One region of the Photobacterium nomapromontoriensis genome, then DNA from elsewhere that is predicted to be linked to it. Evidence: predicted binding sites of a transcription regulator. Region 1 holds the regulator's gene; each other region holds the start of a gene.
What was found. The regulator MetJ, encoded in region 1, represses methionine synthesis genes. The targets are predictions, from matches to a motif close to TTAGACNTNTANANGTCTAA.
Positions count from the first base shown of each region.

Region 2: the regulator MetJ is predicted to act here: its motif matches at 2,364-2,383, upstream of metN (methionine ABC transporter ATP-binding protein MetN).
Region 3: the regulator MetJ is predicted to act here: its motif matches at 3,944-3,963, upstream of metA (homoserine O-succinyltransferase MetA).

Region 1 covers NZ_JAKJSL010000021.1:116,051-121,194, forward strand. The annotation lists gene cytR (DNA-binding transcriptional regulator CytR) at 1-847, opposite strand, end outside; gene priA (primosomal protein N') at 1,022-3,223, opposite strand; gene rpmE (50S ribosomal protein L31) at 3,458-3,670, shown strand; gene metJ (met regulon transcriptional regulator MetJ) at 3,884-4,201, opposite strand; gene L4D12_RS07585 (O-succinylhomoserine (thiol)-lyase) at 4,382-5,144, shown strand, end outside.
Region 2 covers NZ_JAKJSL010000035.1:5,029-10,172, forward strand. The annotation lists gene L4D12_RS15075 (ABC transporter permease subunit) at 1-209, opposite strand, end outside; gene L4D12_RS15080 (ABC transporter permease subunit) at 211-1,236, opposite strand; gene gmhB (D-glycero-beta-D-manno-heptose 1,7-bisphosphate 7-phosphatase) at 1,671-2,225, opposite strand; gene metN (methionine ABC transporter ATP-binding protein MetN) at 2,550-3,584, shown strand; gene L4D12_RS15095 (methionine ABC transporter permease) at 3,574-4,260, shown strand; gene L4D12_RS15100 (MetQ/NlpA family lipoprotein) at 4,344-5,144, shown strand, end outside.
Region 3 covers NZ_JAKJSL010000032.1:1,496-6,639, reverse strand. The annotation lists gene metH (methionine synthase) at 1-1,377, opposite strand, end outside; gene L4D12_RS13745 (cation:proton antiporter) at 1,574-2,857, shown strand; gene metA (homoserine O-succinyltransferase MetA) at 2,942-3,883, opposite strand; rRNA gene rrf (5S ribosomal RNA) at 4,109-4,224, opposite strand; tRNA gene L4D12_RS13730 (tRNA-Thr) at 4,232-4,307, opposite strand; rRNA gene rrf (5S ribosomal RNA) at 4,356-4,471, opposite strand; partial or broken rRNA gene L4D12_RS13720 (23S ribosomal RNA) at 4,609-5,144, opposite strand, start outside.

The sequences.
Region 1 (5,144 bases):
GGTCACAGTATTCGGCAAATTGAATATCATCGAAGCCGACGATAGACAGATCTTGTGGGACCCGGAAACCCAGACGTTTGGCTTGCTGCATCGCGCCAATGGCCATCACGTCATTATGGCATAATAACGCCGTTGGTGGCTCAGGCAGAGAGAGCAATGTAGTGACCGCTCTGGCACCGCCAGCGAAGCCGAAATCGCCTTTAGTAGTATACGCTGGATTGAGTTCGATGCCTGCTCGGCGCAGTGCTTGTTGGTAACCCTGAGTGCGGAATTGGCACAAAACAGCAGAATCAGGACCGGCAATTTGAGCGATGCGCTTGTGGCCCATTTGGGTCAGGTAATTAACGGCTTCAAAGGCGGCTGTCAGGTTATCGATATGAACCGTGGGGAGTTCCAGTTCAGGGGCAAACTCGCAGGCCATGACCATCGGTGGGAGGTTTTTCTGTTCTGGTTTACTGACATCAAACGGCAGATCGATTCCCAATAACAGCATGCCATCCGCTTGCTTGGTAAAGACCAAGTTGACGAATGAATTTTCTCGGGTTTTTTGTTGTCCACTGTCGCCAAGCAATACCAGATAACCATGCTCCATTGCCGCTTCTTCGATACCGCGGATGATTTCTGTAAAATACGGATCACAGATATCAGGGACAATGGTGACGATGGTTTTTGATTCGTTGCGACGAAGATTCCTAGCCAGTGAATTGGGTGAATAGCCAGCATCCATGACAGCCTGCTCGACCTTTTTACGGGTTGAGGCTGACACCTTTTCTGGGTTCATCAAGGCACGGGAAACCGTGGCCGTCGAGACACCAGCGAGCTGGGCAACATCCTTCATTGTCGCCATAGTTAATGTTCCTCTCTATTATTTCTCTCTCTGTAAACCGCTGAAGGATCATGGCCAAACCGGGCTGATACCTGAAACAGCGAGATTGTTATTGTAGGCTGTCTGCTTGGGATTAAACATGCTCAAAATGGCATTAATTACATCGTTCGTGTGAACTGTGTCGCATTGTTCATTTTAAGTTAAATCCTGTGGTTCGACATCAATCGACCAGCGAATTTTCTTGGCGAGTGGCAATAATGCGATTGCGGGTTTGGCAATGCTCAGTAGTTGCTGCAGGGTTTTTCGGCTTGGGGCCTGCACCAATAGCTGCCAACGATAGCGTCCAGAGCGACGAGCCAGAGGGGCAGGGTTCGGTCCCATCACCATCGTGTCTGAGTTGAATATGGGGTTAGATTCAACGATCCCCCGAACCTGCTGGAGAAATTGCTCAACCTGCTCGCTGTGGTTTGCCTCCGCCCTCACCAAGGCAAGATAAGTGAAAGGAGGTAACCAGGCTTGTTTGCGCTCGCTCAGAGCCCCTGAGGCAAAATGGCCATAGCCCTTATACAGCAAGGCCTGCAGCAGGGCATGTTCGGGATGATGGGTTTGCAGTACCACTTCACCGGGTTTGCTGGCACGCCCGGCACGCCCTGCAACTTGTATGAATAGTTGAGCTAAGCGTTCTGGCGCACGAAAGTCATTACTAAACAAGGCACTGTCGACATCAAGCAGGGCAACGAGAGTCACATCGGGGAAATGGTGCCCTTTAGCCAGCATTTGAGTGCCAATGAGAATTTGGTACTCATTGTTTTTGATCGCCTCGAGATAATTTTCCAGGCTGCCCTTGCGGCGGGTACTATCACGATCGATACGCACGGTGCGATATTCCGGGAAAAGTGTCGCCAATTGTTGTTCGAGCTGCTCTGTACCCACCCCGACGGCATTGAGCTGGGTTGAGCCGCAGTTGCCGCATTGGTGCAGCATTGGTCGCTGGGTGGCGCAGTGGTGGCAGCGTAGTTCCCCGCTTTGCTGGTGAAAGGTGTAATAGGCATCACAGCGCTTACATTCGGCCAGCCAGCCGCATTCATGGCAAATGACGGCGGGGGAAAAACCGCGACGGTTGAGAAATAGCATGACCTGATTGCCCGCTTTGAGGTGCTGGCGCATCCGAGCGATCAGCGGGGCAGAGAGCCCCGCCTCAAGGTAAAGCCCTTTGACATCAAGCACACCGTGGCGCGCTGACTGGGCTTGGCCTGCTCGGCGTGACAGGATCAGATGGTGATATTTGCCGCTTTTGGCATTGTGTAAGGTTTCCAGTGCCGGGGTGGCAGAGCCAAGAATGATGGGGATATTTTCTTGACTGGCTCGCATCACGGCCAGATCCCGGGCATGGTAGCGTAAGTTGTCCTGCTGTTTGTAGGAGCTGTCGTGTTCCTCGTCGACGATAATAATGCCCAGATTAGCAAATGGTGTAAACAGTGCAGAACGGGTGCCGATAATGATCCCGGCTTGGTTGTCACGCCCCGCCAACCAGGCCGCGAGTCGTTCACTGTCATTGAGGCCAGAATGGATGGTTTCCAATGGCACATTGAACCGACGTCGGAAACGGTTGATGGTTTGCGGGGTCAAGCCGATCTCAGGTACCAGGATCAGTGCCTGCTTACCTGCGGCAAGCACGGGCTCTAACAAATTGAGATAAACTTCGGTTTTGCCCGAGCCTGTAACACCTTCTAGTAGATAGCAACCAAAATCTGGGTTGGCGTTGACTGAGGCTATCGCCAGAGCTTGCTCTTCGTTGAGTTTAGGCTTTTCTTCAGTGACCGTGAAACTGGCTTGCCAGTTGTGCAGGGCTGGTTGTTCGTCAATAGACTCAATCCAGCCTTTGTCACTTAATGTTTTGAGGGTGGCGCTGCTGATTTCTTCAGCCAGTAATGCTTCATGACTGACTTTGCCCTGACGTAGCGCATTGAGAGCCTGTACTTGGCGTGGTGCTCGTTTTAAGGCGGTTATTGGTTGATCGCGTCCTACAGCTGTCAGTTGCCATTGTTTCAGTGTCGCCGTTGTGGCATCGCGACCTTTGCGCAGCAGTGTTGGCATCGCATTGGCCAGTGTATCACCCAGTGGATATTGGTAATAGCTGCTAGCCCAGCACAGTAGCTTAAATAAGGCGTGTGGCCATAACGGTTGTACGTCGACAACATTACTCACGGGCTTGAGCTGGGCGATGGGGTAGTCTGAGTGATCGGTGAGGGCCGTGACGATACCCACGAGGTGTTGGCGGCCAAACGGTACTTTAACCCGTCCGCCGATGATTGGCTGCTGGCCCGGTTTGATCAAATAGTCAAACTGCTTGTCGAGAGGAACAGGAAGGGCCACGCGGGCAATGTTGGGCGTCATATCAAACCGCATAATGAGTATCTACTAAGATAGGGAAGTGTACCTCGGCGGAGGGGCGGCAGCAAAGCGGTGAAAAAAGGAGCGTATCAGTTGATTTGGTCGAGATGATTGATTACTATACGCCGCCTAATTTGATGTATTGGTATGTTACCAGTACGTTGATTTTTTTAATGACGTGTGGTGCCCGGCTTTGGATCGGGAGAGCGACACGGCCTTACTTTTTGAGGTTATCCCATGAAACAAGGTATTCATCCTGAGTACACTCCAGTAAACGCTCGTTGTTCTTGTGGCAACACTTTCGTATTTAACTCTACTATGGGTAAAGACATCAACCTTGATGTATGCGACAAGTGTCACCCTTTCTACACTGGTAAGCAGCGTCAAGTTAGCTCTGGTGGTCGTATGGACAAATTCAACAAGCGTTTTGGTACTCTATCTAGCAAGTAATTGCCTGATTGAATGTCGAAATGACCAAAAAAAGGAACGCATAGCGTTCCTTTTTTTATGTCTTTTTTTTACGGCGCGATGCTCACCGTTGCCTTCAGGTTTACTTTTTCATACAAATTCGTTAACCGGCAAAAAAGAACGGTTATTGGCAGGTGCGGACGTAAAAAAACCAGCACACGGCTGGTTTTTTATACCTGAATGACACCAACGGGTTTATTCGTTGATGTCTTCGTATTTAATTCCCATCTCGTCCATCAGGCTTTTTGCTTCCGCTGGAAGGTCATCCGGACGGTCTTTACGGATATCATCATCGGTCGGTAACGGCTGGCCGGTATAGGCATGCAAGAAGGCTTCACACAGTAGCTCACTGTTCGTAGCATGACGTAAGTTGTTGACTTGTCGACGTGTACGCTCGTCTGTCAGGATTTTTAGCACTTTCAATGGAATCGAAACAGTAATTTTTTTTACTTGTTCGTTTTTCTTACCGTGTTCCGCGTATGGACTGATGTATTCGCCATTCCACTCTGCCATTGTTAACCTTCTCAGCGATGTTAGATTGAAGAAATATTGTAGAATTGGATTTTAGCGGGATTTACCGCCATAAGCAAAGACATATGGACGTCTGGAAGTATTGACGGCTTTTTTTGTTGTGGTAATGTTGTTACGTAAACGTTATTTAGCCGCAGAGGTTAGCCTCACAAGGAAGTGAATATGAGTGACAAGAAGATTGCCACGATTGCCGTGCGTACTGGCATCGATTCGGATACGCAATACAATGCGGTGGTCCCGCCATTGTATTTAACTTCAACATACAGCTTCTCCCAGTTGGGTGAGCTTCCTCAATATGATTATTCCCGTTCGGGGAATCCGACTCGTAACACCCTCGCTGATGCCTTGACGGAATTGGAAGGCGGTGCGGGTGGCGTGGTGACTAACTGTGGTACTGCCGCCATCAATTTGCTGGTATCGGCACTCCTAGGCCCGGATGATCTTCTCATCGCCCCTCACGACTGTTATGGCGGTACATACCGTTTGTTCAATACCCGGGCGGAGAAAGGAGACTTTAACGTTCGTTTTGTTGATCAGACCGACCCGGCCGCATTGGCTGACGCGCTGGCATGGAAGCCAACACTTATTTGGGTCGAGACACCATCTAACCCTCTGCTGCGGATTGTCGATGTGGCAGAGCTCTGCGACGCGGCAAAACAGGCTGGGGCTCTAGTTGCCGTTGATAATACGTTTTTAACCCCAATCCTACAGCAACCGATCGCCCTTGGTGCCGATTTTGTTGTTCACTCGACGACAAAATACATTAATGGTCATTCTGATGTCTTGGGTGGGGTATTGATCGCCCAAGATACAGAGCAAGCAGAGAAGATCGCCTGGTGGGCAAATTGTATTGGTGCTACTGGCGCACCATTTGATGCCTACCTGACCCTGCGAGGCTTACGTACTTTGGCGCCTCGAATGCGGC
Region 2 (5,144 bases), on a different contig from region 1:
CCAAACTCGGATCCTAAGCGAACATCTGACATGACAGGAAAACTGTAACTGCCGTTATATTTCACCACCAATGCCTTGCTGTTAATCAGTAACTCCGCAAACAGCGACAGGATCAATAAAAAAGAAAGAATGAGAAACGACCAATAACCACGCTTGATTTCTTTGAATCGCTTGATTTTTTTTAATGTTAATGGATTCAGATTCAACACATTACTCTCCAAACCTCACGCGAGGGTCGACTAATGCCACACACACATCTGATACGATATTACCAATCAATAGCATTACCGCATTAATGGCTACAATCCCCATCACAACCGGATAATCCCGCTCCATAATAGATTCATACCCGAGTAAACCAATGCCATCAATATTGAAAATAACTTCAATTAAAAATGAGCCGGTCATAAAGAACAGTAACGAGTTACCAAAATGGCTGGCGATAGGAATAAGACTATTACGTAAGGCATGTTTACGAACCGCTTGCTTAAATGGCAGCCCTTTGGCGATGGCGGTACGAATATAATCTGAGGACAGATTCTCCATCAGGTTATTCTTCATGGTCATGGTCAGGGTGGCGAAATCACCAATCAGATAACAGACAAGGGGTAGCACCGCATGCCACATAACATCTTTGACCCGCTCATAAAATGTCTCATAATCGTCGAAATCATCACCTACAAAGCCCCCCATCGGGAACCACTCAAGATGATAACTGAATAGTGTGATCAGCAAGACACCGACCACATAGCCGGGCAACGCATAACCAATAAAAATTAAAATGGATGAGCCTGAATCAAACACTGACCCGTGTTTTAAGGCTTTATAATAACCAAGCGGGATAGAGATAAAATAACTGATAAAGAACGTCATGCCACCGTAGAACAAAGAGACAGGTAAGCGCTCCGCTATCATCTCTGATACAGGCTCGTAATAGCGGGTTGATTCGCCTAAATCGAACTTAATCAATCGGCCTAACCATTCGCTATAGGCTTCAAACACTGGCTTATCTAGCCCATAGAACACATTAAGCTCGGCGATTTGATCTTCAGATAACGCAGAATTCCCACCGGCAGAGATCATTGCCGCCCCACCGTCCCCTTGTGCCTGCATATTAGCAAGCATACGTTCAACTGGGCCTCCTGGCACAAAACGAGTTATTGCAAAAATTAAAACAGTAATGCCAAGAAACGTGGGAATAACCAACGCCATACGACGTAAAAGATATGACAACATGCTACATCCACTCCATGTTTATTCGGCTGTTCACGAAGAGAGCTTCTTTTTCTCAACGAGCATCCACCACAACTATGTGTTCATCCTGAACAATTTCACGCTTTTAATATCACAACAGGGCAGTATTTATTTCTAATAATGTCATAAATACAGTGATAAAAACTTATACCGACCTTAATTACAATAAATAACAAACTCCGATTATGGACATAATATTTACAAAATATAATTCAATTAATAAGCCATAACTATATATATTACCAAAAAGAAATAATAATCCGATCACACCCTCATCGTTTTAAAACACGCAGCAGCCACAGCATACACCTGTATACTCAATACGTTATTACGCTCCCCGTAAATCCAGAATATCAGAGATAAAAAAGGCCGCTTTCGCGACCTCTTTACAACAACCAGCGATTGCTAGAATAGCATTATTGTGCCGCTAACCAGGCTGGTACATCGGCAACACTATCAAGCACAACGCTTGCAAGGGCTTCGCCTTCTGCGGTGATTGGCTTGCCAGTACGCACTAAAATTTTAGTGCCGACTTCCGCAGCCTCTGCCGCTTTCATGTCATCGGTTTTATCACCAATCATCACGGAAGCTGCCATGTCGATTTTCAAAAAATCGCGGGCAGAGATAAACATGCCAGGCTTTGGCTTGCGACAATCGCAATCTTGCAAATAATCACCCTGACCTTCTGACGGATGGTGAGGGCAATAATAGATACCATCAAACTCAACACCATTATCAGCAAAATTCCAATCCATCCATTCGGTCAGATTAAGAAACGTATCTTCGCTATACATACCACGGGCAATCCCCGCCTGGTTAGTCACCAGGACAAGCAGATATCCCATATCTTTGAGCTTTTTACACGCTTCAAACACGCCTTCGACATATTCAAAATCATCAACGGTATGCACATAACCATGATCGATGTTGATCACACCGTCACGATCGATAAAAACTGCGGGTTTGGCCAAGTGTCAGCCCTCTGTCTAACTATTCAGTATGAGCTCAAATTATGGCACGGCTCGGGATGGGATTCACCTCTTTATATTCGCTTCGATAACGGTTAATAAAAAACAGTATCAGGACGCCACAAATAGCCACAAAGACATTTAGACGTCCAGACGTAAAAATATCTATTGACTTACATTATGTTAGCCCATAGCATCAAACCCATCGATGTGGTTAATGAGGCGTGAACACACATCATATAAATAACGCCAACACAACAATATACCGGTAGCAGCCAATGATGGGCCTGCTAGTCATCAACTCGGTATAGGATGCAGGATTTAACGATGATAGAAATAAGTAGTGTCAATAAAGTGTTCTATCAAGGAACGACCGCAATCCACGCTCTGCGTGACATAAATCTTACCATTAACCAGGGCACGATTTTCGGTGTCATTGGTGCCTCCGGTGCAGGCAAAAGTACCCTAATCCGCTGTGTTAACCTGCTAGAGCGTCCCACCAACGGCAACGTTATTGTTGATGGTATCGATCTGACTCAATTATCGCACCACGAACTAACCCAAGCCCGCCGTAAAATAGGCATGATATTCCAGCATTTCAACCTGCTGTCATCCCGTACGGTATTCGACAATGTTGCTTTGCCTCTTGAGTTATCCGGGGCAAGTAACGGAGCGATAAAAAACAAGGTCAATGAGCTACTGGCATTGGTTGGCCTGACAGATAAAAGCAACACTTACCCATCCAACTTAAGCGGTGGCCAAAAACAGCGTGTTGCAATTGCACGAGCACTGGCATCTGATCCTAAAGTGCTACTGTGCGACGAAGCCACCAGCGCCCTAGATCCTGCCACAACCCATTCCATTTTGGCACTGCTAAAGAAGATAAACCAAACACTGAACCTGACCATTTTACTCATCACCCACGAGATGGACGTGGTGAAAAAAATTTGTTCTGAAGTCGCAATCATTGGCGACGGTGAATTGGTTGAAAAAGGCCCGGTTGGTGATATTTTTGCCCATCCGAAAACTGAACTGGCCCGCAACTTTATTCGCTCGACACTCGATCTCTCCATTCCCGAAGACTACCGCAACAGGATGGTTGCCCAACGGACTGACAACAACTACCCATTAGTCAGACTGGAATTCACAGGGACTTCGGTCGATGCCCCACTGATTTCCCAAGTGGCCCGCGAATTCAATATTGATGTCAACATCCTCAGCGCGGACATGGACTATGCAGGTGGCGTCAAGTTTGGCCTGATGCTCGCTGAATTATTTGGCACCGAACAAGCGACAGAACAGGCCATTTCCTTCATGCGCGACCATAACGTTAATGTAGAGGTACTTGGCTATGTTGCTTGAATCACTCACCCTTTGGTGGAATGAAAATGACCGTTTGGTACAACTGTTAATTGATGCGCTGGGCCAGACGCTAGTAATGGTGTTTGCTTCCGGTCTGATCGGGTTCCTCATCGGGATCCCTGTCGGGGTGGCGCTCCATCTAACCAAAAATAATGGTTTATTGGCCAACCCTGTTGCGAACCAGATCCTCAGCACCATTACCAACGTGGGTCGATCCATCCCGTTTATTATTCTGCTGGTAGCGATTATCCCGTTTACACGTTTTGTAGTCGGCAGTTCTATTGGTACCGCAGCAGCCATTGTTCCCCTGACAGTTGGTGCAATCCCGTTTATTGCCCGCCTCGTTGAAGGGGCACTACTGGAAGTACCGTCTGGACTGGTTGAAGCCGCTCAGGCAATGGGCGCAACCCCGCGCCAGATCATCAGCAAAGTACTGCTCCCTGAAGCGCTGCCGGGCATAGTCAATGCCATCACCATCACCTTAGTGACGCTGGTGAGCTACTCGGCCATGGCGGGAACGGTCGGTGGTGGCGGTTTGGGTGATGTCGGGATCCGTTATGGCTATCAACGTTTTGACGGTACTGTCATGCTGATCACTGTCATCATGCTGGTCATTTTGGTACAGCTTATTCAATCGGCAGGCGATTATCTGGTGAAACGCTTTGATCATCGTTAACCGCAACTAAAAAACACAACACAACACAACACAACACAACACAATCAAATTTTATGGAAAACCCCAGTTCAAGGAGAAGTAACATGGCGTTTAATTTAAAGAATCTGTTTACCGTCGCAGGCTTGGCTTCAGCATTGCTACTGACAGGCTGTGGCGAGAAGGAAGCAACGGTCGACAACAGTAAAGTCACCATTGGTGTAATGGCTGGGGCCGAAGAGCAAGTCGCGGAAATTGCAGCTAAAGAAGCCAAAGATAAATATGGTCTCGATGTCAAACTGATCACCTTCACTGACTATGTGTCACCGAATGCGGCACTGGAAGAGGGCTCGATTGACGCGAATGCTTTCCAACACAAACCGTATCTTGATCAGCAGATAGCCGATCGTGGTTATAAGTTTGCTATTGCAGGCAATACCTTTGTTTATCCGATTGCCGCCTACTCAAGCAAAATAAAATCCATTGATGAACTAAAAGACGGCGATCAAATTGCAGTGCCGAACGATCCAACCAACCTTGGCCGTGCACTACTACTGCTGCAACAACACGGCCTCCTGACACTGAAAGACGGCGCGGGCCTGACTGCCACTGTACTGGATATTGTTGAGAACCCAAAAAATCTGGAGATTGTAGAGCTAGAAGCGGCACAGTTGCCACGCTCGCTGGATGATGTGCAATTTGCCATTATCAACAACACGTTTGCCAGCAGTATAAACCTGACCCCAGAGCGCGATGGTATCTTTGTCGAAGATAAAGAATCACCATACGTTAACCTGATTGTCGCGCGTGAAGATAACGTGAATGCCCAAAACGTACAGACATTCATTAAAGCGTACCAGTCAGATACCGTGTACAACGCCGCACAAGAAATATTCCAAGGCGGTGTC
Region 3 (5,144 bases), on a different contig from region 1:
TAGAGAGATTGAATTAACGATCCCTTTACCCTGAATACACTTCAGACCGGCCTCAATCACGTCCCATTTGGAGGAGTCGACCATGATGGGAACTTTAGCGATCTCCGGCTCCGTGGCACACAGATTTAAGAAGCGGACCATCGCAGCTTCCGCATCTAACATGCCTTCATCCATATTTATATCAATGATTTGCGCGCCGTTTTCAACCTGCTGACGGGCTACGTCCAACGCTTCATCGTACAATTCTTCTTTGATCAGACGTTTGAATCGAGCTGAACCTGTCACATTAGTTCGCTCACCCACGTTAATAAATAACGTGTTTTTTTCAATCGTTAACGGCTCAAGGCCAGATAAGCGGCAAGCGACGGGAATATCAGGTAACACGCGGGGTTTGAGATCTTTGGTGGCAATATACATATGGTGAATATGCTCAGGCGTCGTACCACAACACCCTCCTATCAAATTCAAGAAGCCACTCTCCGCCCATTCTTTCACGTGTACGGCCATCTCTTCAGGCGACAAATCATATTCACCAAACGCATTAGGCAAACCTGCATTTGGATGCGCGGAAACTGCACATTCTGAGATCCTCGATAACTCTGCCACATATGGACGTAACTCATCCGGGCCTAAAGCACAATTAAGACCAAATGAGATCGGCCTTACATGACGTAGTGCATTATAAAACGCTTCTGTTGTCTGCCCTGAAAGCGTTCGGCCAGAGGCATCGGTGATGGTACCGGAAATCATCACAGGCAAACTATAACCAAGTTCATCAAAAACAGTTTCCACCGCAAAAGCGCACGCTTTGGCGTTGAGTGTATCAAAGATAGTCTCAATCAGGATTAAATCAACGCCACCTTGGATCAGGGCATGAGTGGATTCCGAATAGGCTCGCACAAGCTCATCAAACGTAACATTACGGTAGCCAGGATCATTTACGTCGGGTGATATAGAGCAAGTGCGATTAGTCGGACCTAACACACCAGCAACAAAACGTGGCTTATCCGGCGTTTTTCCCGTCCACTCATCAGCAACGATACGAGCGAGATGGGCCGCTTCACGGTTAATCTCCGCACTCAGACTTGCCATATCATAGTCAGCCATGGCAATCGTCGTAGCATTGAAGGTATTAGTTTCAAGAATATCAGCACCAGCCTCAAGGTATGCCGAATGAATATCCTTAATCAACTGCGGCTGACTCAGCACTAATAGGTCATTATTGCCCTTTAAATCAGAATGCCAATTAGCAAATCGCTCACCACGATAATCTTGCTCCTCAAGTTTATAACCTTGAATCATGGTGCCCATACCACCATCAATGATCAGGATCTGCTCTTTAATTCGCTTCTGTAGTAAATCCTTGTCCGTCAGCACTGTATTCTTCCTTATATAATGTTACAGCTAGTTCACATCCTACCATAGCAGAGTTGGAAATCTAGACGTCTAAAGGGCTTTTTGATGAGAAAAAAAACAATGCTTATCGCGAATAAATCATGGTCATCAGACTAGGATACATTTATATTTTGACACTATTTCTTGCTTTACTTTTATTTTTTAATGAGGTTACGGGATGTCAGTCTACAGCACTCTCTGTTTCTTAGCGGCTGCCGCTATGCTTATAGCATTTGTAAATAGCAAGATTGGGAAGATGCAAAGCACCATCGCCATTACTGCTGGCGCATTGATCCTCTCACTTTTCATCATTATTGCCGGGCAAAATGGTTGGTTTCATTTAGAAAGAATTGCAGCTGAACAGCTCGGGGAAGTCAATTTTGAAGATTTTCTTCTCAAAGGTATTCTCGGCTTTCTATTATTCGCTGGTGGATTAGGGATCAAGCTTCCGCATTTGGAAGAACAAAAGTGGGAAATCACCACCCTAGCCTTAGCTGCCACGCTATTCTCGACCTTCTTTATCGGATTCGCGCTATGGGGGATCTGCCAACTCTTCGGAATCCAACTAGATTTAATTTACTGTCTGATCTTCGGCTCATTAATTTCGCCCACAGATCCCATCGCCGTTTTAGCGATCGTAAAGAAACTCCATGCTCCTAAACAAATTTCAATCCAAATCGAAGGCGAATCTCTTTTTAATGATGGTTTTGGTCTTGTTATCTTCGTAACACTCTTTACAGTGGCTTTTGGAAATGAAACCCCAACAGTCTTAGGTGTAGGCCAGTTATTCCTCCAAGAAGCCGTCGGTGGGATAGTCTATGGCTTTGCTCTCGGTTTACTTTTCCACTATCTCATCAGCTCCACCAATGATCATTCGATGGAGTTATTACTGACGCTGGGGATCCCGACTGCTGGTTATGTTTTTGCAGAAGTGATCCATGTATCAGGCCCATTAGCAATGGTCGTATCAGGAATCATGATTGGAAACTGGACCCGTTATATTGGTTTCTCAAAAGAGAGTGAAGAGCACTTAGATCACTTCTGGGAGCTCATTGATGAATTCCTCAATGGCGTTTTGTTTCTCTTGATCGGTATGAGCATGCTGCTCTTTAAATTCCATCAAGAAGATTGGATCTTGATGGTCATTGCTATCCCTCTTGTCCTACTAGGCCGCTACCTAAGTGTTAAACTGTCCTACTTTGGCTTTCAACGTTATCGTAATTACAACCCGATGTCCGTGAGTATTTTAACTTGGGGTGGATTACGGGGTGGCCTCGCTCTCGCCATGGCAATGGCAATACCGGCAGGTATTATGGTCATCCCAGAAAAGAACATTGATGTTCGTGAAATCATACTAGTCATGACTTACGCTGTTGTTGTATTCTCGATCCTGATCCAAGGCTCAACCATTATCCCATTAATCAAAAGAGCTAAAGTATGGGAAGCAAACACGAATAATTAATACTGCAGATCTTTAACCGTGACTCAAATAAGTCGCACTATAACAATAAGGCCTGCAAATGCAGGCCTTATTGTTACGTTTACGCTATTCATCTTTAGTAAAATTATCTTCCGAAAAGTGTTCCAGATCATAAGGTGTCTGCTGATAGACGCAGTAATTCAACCAATTCGAAAACAGTAAGTGTCCATGGCTACGCCAACTAGCAATCGGAGGATGGGCTGGATTATCATTAGGATAATAATTAACTGGAATAAACGGCTCCATCCCTTCACCAAGATCACGTACATATTCGTTATGTAATGTATCGACATCATACTCAGGGTGGCCAGTAACAAAGACATTACGCTTATCTTTCGTCGCGGCTAAATAGGTTCCAGCCAGCTCAGATGTCGCAAGAATATCCAGATCTGTATGCTCTTCAAGATATGCAGGAGAGAAATCAGCATAACGTGAATGAGGAGCGAGAAATGAGTCATCAAACCCCCTTAATAGAGGATGACGACAATCATGGGTTCGATGTGCATACACACCAGAAAGCTTCTCCTTACGAGTACGCTTTGGTAAATCATACAGCAATTTCAAACCAGCCTGCGCTGCCCAGCATACAAAAAGAGTTGAAGTCACGTGATCTTTAGCCCAAGCCATGATTGCCTGGATCTCATCCCAATAGAGTACATCTTCAAACTGAACCAGACCTAACGGCGCTCCCGTTACAATCAATCCATCAAAATTACGATTTTTGACCATTTCAAACTGGCGATAAAACATATCCAGATGTTCTGTTGGCGTATTTTTCGTAGGTCGATTATCTATCCGAAGTAACTCGATATCTACCTGTAACGGACTGTTCGATAATAAGCGTAAAAATTGAGTTTCCGTCTCAATTTTCTTTGGCATCAAATTAAGCAACAATACTTTAAGTGGACGAATAGCCTGGCTTGCAGCACGGGCTTCTGTCATGACAAAAATATTCTCGCTACGTAAGACGTCTGTTGCAGGCAATTGATCTGGAATCTTAATCGGCATCTTTGTTTACTCCTTAAACGTAGCACCAACGAACTATCTTTACGCTCTCAAAGAGAAAATTTAGACGTCTAGATATCTAAATAAAACTATAAGAGTTTTTACTTACATGCAAGGAAAACAAGATCAAAAGAATTTGAGCAGGGATCTACAATATGAAATTAACTAATAATAAATGCAGAGTACAAAAATAAAAAAACCCAGCCAATGACTGGGTTTTAAAAGGGGATTCAGCAATGTCCTACTCTCACATGGGGAGACCCCACACTACCATCGGCGCTACAACGTTTCACTACTGAGTTCGGCATGGGATCAGGTGGGTCCATTGTGCTATTGTCGCTGAAAAAATGATGGTGCTAGTACCCAGATTTGAACTGGGGACCTCACCCTTACCAAGGGTGCGCTCTACCAACTGAGCCATACCAGCACGCAATTCTGCGTCGAAATCTACCTATGGAAAATTTCAAAATTGGGAGCCTGGCGATGTCCTACTCTCACATGGGGAGACCCCACACTACCATCGGCGCTATTACGTTTCACTACTGAGTTCGGCATGGGATCAGGTGGGTCCATAACGCTATGGTCGCCAAGCAAATTCGTTTATTCACCGCCATCAGGCAGTAAATAGCAATCTGGGAAAGTTAACTAGTTTACAAATTTGTTCAACACTGCATTCAAGTGCTTACAGAGTCCGATTCTCTTTCGAGATAAAACCCCTTGGGTGTTGTATGGTTAAGCCTCACGGGCAATTAGTACAGGTTAGCTCAATGCCTCGCAGCACTTACACACCCTGCCTATCAACGTCGTAGTCTTCAACAACCCTTTAGAGACCTTTAAGGTCTAGGGATGACTCATCTTGAGGCTCGCTTCCCGCTTAGATGCTTTCAGCGGTTATCGATCCCGAACTTAGCTACCGGGCAATGCGTCTGGCGACACAACCCGAACACCAGCGGTTCGTCCACTCCGGTCCTCTCGTACTAGGAGCAGCCCCTCTCAATCATCCAACGCCCACGGCAGATAGGGACCGAACTGTCTCACGACGTTCTAAACCCAGCTCGCGTACCACTTTAAATGGCGAACAGCCATACCCTTGGGACCGACTTCAGCCCCAGGATGTGATGAGCCGACATCGAGGTGCCAAACACCGCCGTCGATATGAACTCTTGGGCGGTATCAGCCTGTTATCCCCGGAGTACCTTTTATCCGTTGAGCGATGGCCCTTCCATTCAGAACCACCGGATCACTATGACCTGCTTTCGCACCT